Regions from separate parts of the Streptomyces sp. MST-110588 genome, predicted to be linked through region 1. Evidence: riboswitches for the same ligand, from Rfam matches in the RefSeq annotation. Region 1 holds a riboswitch; the other holds the start of a gene.
The links. Region 1 has a riboswitch for cobalamin ahead of metE (5-methyltetrahydropteroyltriglutamate--homocysteine S-methyltransferase). Riboswitches for the same ligand answer to the same signal wherever they lie in the genome.

Region 1 (2,193 bases):
TCGTACTTCAGCAGGGCGCGTTCGGTGTACAGGCGGCGTACGGCGTCGGCCAGGCCCCGCTTGACGGGCTTGGGCACGGCGCGCCCGTACGTCCCCGTCCAGTACGCCAGCAGCTCCCCCGGCTCGTCGGCACGCAGGCACACCGCGTCCACCAGGCGGCGGTTGCCGCCGTGCAGCCCGGCGTCCAGCCGTGCCTTGACGGCTTCGGCGGCGGCGACCACCGACGCGGAGCGCATGCCTGCCTCACCGCGCAGCCAGGCCAGGAAGCCGGCGGTCCATTCGGCGTCCTGGACGGCCACGGTCCGCACCAGGGACCGGTACCGCTCGTCGCGCTCGCCGGCCTTCTCGTAGAAGGTCTGCTCACCGACCATGTTGACGACGGCCAGCAGGACCAGTTCGTCCTTCGCGGCCCGGGTGTACGCGGCGCCGCCCTCGTGGGTGACGGTGCCCGTGAAGCGCTTGAGGGCGCGGTTGAACTTGCTCATCTCTTCCCCCGGGTGGAGCGGTGTGTGGTGCGGTGGTGCGCGGAGCCGCTGAGGGAAGGCGCGAGGAGCGGACCGGGGCGCCCGAGATCGGAAGTCGGCGGCGGGCTGCGTGGGAAGCGAAGTAACCGCCGCCTGCGCACCGGGCGCTCCGGTGCCGTCGCGCCTCCCGAGATCAAGGCCGACGACGGCAGGTAAACGCCGTACCGCACACGGCGGAACGATTTCAGGAGTCGAACCCGAATCAGCACCGGAAGTAACCGTCGTCTTCGCACCGGGAGGTGCGTTCGTGGAAAGGAGCCTAGAAGGCCCGCCCCGCGTCGTCACCCGAATTAATCAGCCCCCGCCGGCCGCCGGGCCCGTCGCGGCCGTGGCCGTCGCGACACCCGCCCGTCACACCGGGGTTGTACGCTGCCAAGCGCAGTCGGTTCGCCCCGTCCGCCAGGCGGGAGCGTCGTAAGAGGGAATCCGGTGGAAATCCGGAACTGCCCCGCAGCGGTGAGTGGGAACGACCGCCGTCATACGCACTGGACGCGAGTCCGGGAAGCGACGGCCAGTAGGTGCCCGGCCCCAGGAGGCCGGGCGTGCCCGCGAGTCCGAAGACCTGCCACTGCCCGTGCGCCCGCCGGGTGCGCGGTGGACCGTGACCTCGTGGGCGGGTCGGCGGCGGGAGCGTACGGGACGGTCTCCTCTTCCCGTGCCCTTCCGGTGCCCGCACGGCGCTCCGCGGGGTCGCTTCAGGACTCGCGAAGGAGAGTTCCGTGACCCAGGCATCACCGAACGGGCGCCGGGCGCCGGCCCCGGCCGCGCTGGCCACCCTCCACGGCTATCCCCGGCAGGGGCCGGGCCGGGAGCTGAAGAAGGCCGTCGAGGGCTACTGGTCCGGCGGTACCGACGCCGGGCGACTGCTGGAGACCGCGCGGGAGCTGCGGGCCGGCGTACGGGCCGAACTGCGGGCCGCGGGCGTCGAGGAGATTCCCACCGGTGACTTCTCGCTGTACGACCATGTGCTGGACACCGCCTGGATGGTGGGCGCCGTCCCGGCCCGGCACCGCGCCGCGGCCACCGGCGGCCTCGACACCTACTTCGCGATGGCGCGTGGCACCGCCGAGGCCGAACCGCTGGAGATGACCAAGTGGTTCGACACCAACTACCACTACCTGGTGCCGGAGTTGAGCGCGGGCACGGTCTTCACCGCCGACTCCCGCAAGCAGGTGGCGGAGTACACCGAGGCGCGGCGGGAGGGGCTGCGGGCCCGTCCCGTACTGCTGGGCCCCGTCAGTTTCCTGCTGCTGGCCAAGCCCGCGCCGGGCACCGACCCGCACTTCGAGCCGCTGACGCTGCTGGACCGGCTGCTGCCGGTCTACGCGTCCGTACTGGCCGATCTGCGGGCCGCCGGGGCGCGGTGGGCGCAACTGGACGAGCCGGTGCTCGTCCAGGACCAGCCCCGGTCGGTGCTGTCCGCCACCGCCCGCGCCTACCGGTTCCTGGGCGCCGCCGCCGACCGGCCCAAGCTGCTGGTGGCCTCCTACTTCGACGCGCTGGGCGAGGCGCTGCGCCCGCTGGCCGACTCGCCCGTCGAGGGCCTGGCGATGGACTTCACCGGCCCCGCCGCGGCCGACGTGGACGCGCTCGCCGCGATCGGCGGCCTGCCGGGCAAGCGGCTGGTGGCGGGCGTCGTGGACGGCCGCAACGTCTGGGCAGCGGACCT
Region 2 (2,193 bases), 2.9 Mb from region 1:
GGCGAGGGCGGTGTGCAGGGCGGCCCGTGGCGCATCCGCGCCCGCCACCCGTACGACCTGGTGGTCCGCGTCCGCGCTCCCGGCCCACAGCTCCGCGCTCCCGGCCCCCGCTGCGACCAAGGTCACATCGGCGCCGAGCGCGGCCACATCGCCCCGCCCGTCGTCCAGCGCGAACAGGAAGCGCCCGGACAGTGCCGCGGCCTTCGGGGTCGCGCACAGAAGGGTGTCCAGCTCACGCGCCCATACGTGGACGTCCGCCGAGCCCCGCCCGTCCAGTCCGGCCAGCGGCGAGACCAGGACATTGCGGACCCGCTCGTGCTGCTCCGAGGGCAGCAGGCCGGCGCCCCGCAGCAGTTCCGCCAGTTCGCTGCCGCAGCCGTCGCCGAGTCCGCGCAGCTCCACGTTGCCCCGGGAGGTGATCGACAGCCGGGCGTCACCGAGCCGGTCCGCGGCATCGGCCAGCACCGCGACCTGACACGCCGTCAGCATGCCGCCCGGCAGCCGGAGTCGGGCCAGGAAGCCGTCGTCCGCCGGATGCAGCCGCAGCGCGCCGGGGCAGGCGTCACCCCGGTCGCGAATGACCGTTTCGTCCCGCGGTGCGGGCGCTTGTTCGGACAGCGGAGGGCGGGGGGACATGGCGGCGAGCATACCGACGTCCCCGCAGGGTGGACCGCCCCGTACCGGACCGGCAGCCCTTACTATGCAGGTCGGTGGGTCACACGGCCCGCCGGACGCCGCTGACGGCGCCAAGGGAGGAAGCCCGGTGAGAATCCGGCGCGGTCCCGCCACTGTGAACCCGGCCACCCCCGGGTGAGCCAGGAACTCCCGCCGTCTCTTTCACCGCCCGGGGCGCGGACCCCGAGGAAGGGCCCACGCCGCATGATCCTGCTGCTGTCGACGTCCGACACCGACCTGCTCAGCGCCCGCGCGGCCGGCGGCCCCGTGCCGTACCGGCTCGCCAACCCCGCCCGCCTGGACCTCCAAGAGCTGCCCGCACTGCTGGACGGCACCGACCTGGTCGTCGTACGCCTCCTCGGCGGCATCCGCGCCTGGCAGGAGGGGCTGGACCAGCTCCTCGCCCAGGACCGGCCGGTGGTCGTCCTCACCGGTGAACAGGCGCCCGACGCCCAGCTCATGGAGGCGTCGACCGTCCCCATCGGCACCGCGGCCGAGGCGCACGCCTACCTCGCGCACGGCGGCCCCGCCAACCTCGAACAGCTCGCCCGCTTCCTGTCGGACACCGTGCTGCTGACCGGCCACGGCTTCGAGCCGCCGGCGCCCGCCCCCACCTGGGGCGCCCTCCGCCACGACCCCACGCCCGGCGTGCACGTCGCGGCCGACGCCCCGCTCGTCGCGGTGCTCTACTACCGCGCCCACCACATGAGCGGCAACACCGGCTTCGTCACCGCGCTGTGCGAGCAGATCGAGCGGGCCGGCGGCCGGCCGCTGCCGCTGTTCGTCGCCTCGCTGCGGGCCCCCGAGCCCGAGCTGATCGAGGCGCTGCGGCCCGCCGACGCCATCGTCACCACCGTCCTCGCCGCCGGCGGCACCAAGCCCGCCGAGGCGTCGGCCGGCGGCGACGACGAGTCCTGGGACGCGGGCGCGCTGGCCGCCCTGGACGTACCGATCCTCCAGGCCCTGTGCCTGACCGGGCCGCGCAGCGCCTGGGAGGAGAACGACGAGGGGCTCTCGCCGCTGGACGCCGCCAGCCAGATCGCGGTGCCCGAGTTCGACGGCCGGCTGATCACCGTCCCGTTCTCCTTCAAGGAGACAGACGAGGACGGCCTGCCGGTGTACGTCGCCGACCCCGAGCGCGCCGCCCGGGTCGCCGGGATCGCTGTACGCCATGCCCGGCTGCGCCACATCGCGCCCGCCGACAAGCGCCTGGCGCTGGTGCTGTCCGCCTACCCGACCAAGCACTCGCGGATCGGCAACGCGGTGGGCCTGGACACCCCGGCCAGCGCCGTCGCCCTGCTGCGGCGGCTGCGCGAGGAGGGGTACGACTTCGGGCCGCGGACCGGCGAGGAGGCCGTACCGGGCCTGGAGTCCGGGAACGGTGACGAGCTGATCTACGCGCTCATCGATGCGGGCGGCCACGACCAGGAGTGGCTGACCGAGGAACAGCTCGCCCGCAACCCGGTCCGTATCCCGGCCGCCGACTACCGGCGCTGGTACGCCACCCTCCCGCAGGAG

Region 2: it holds a riboswitch for cobalamin, as region 1 does, so the genes downstream of both, cobN (cobaltochelatase subunit CobN) here and metE (5-methyltetrahydropteroyltriglutamate--homocysteine S-methyltransferase) in region 1, are expected to answer to the same signal.

What each region holds. Positions count from the first base shown of each region.
Region 1 covers NZ_CP074380.1:1,147,959-1,150,151, forward strand. Annotated here, with positions in the region: gene KGS77_RS05215 (TROVE domain-containing protein) at 1-485, opposite strand, end outside; cobalamin riboswitch at 940-1,088, shown strand; gene metE (5-methyltetrahydropteroyltriglutamate--homocysteine S-methyltransferase) at 1,244-2,193, shown strand, end outside.
Region 2 covers NZ_CP074380.1:4,083,402-4,085,594, forward strand. Annotated here, with positions in the region: gene cobG (precorrin-3B synthase) at 1-636, opposite strand, end outside; cobalamin riboswitch at 711-846, shown strand; gene cobN (cobaltochelatase subunit CobN) at 880-2,193, shown strand, end outside.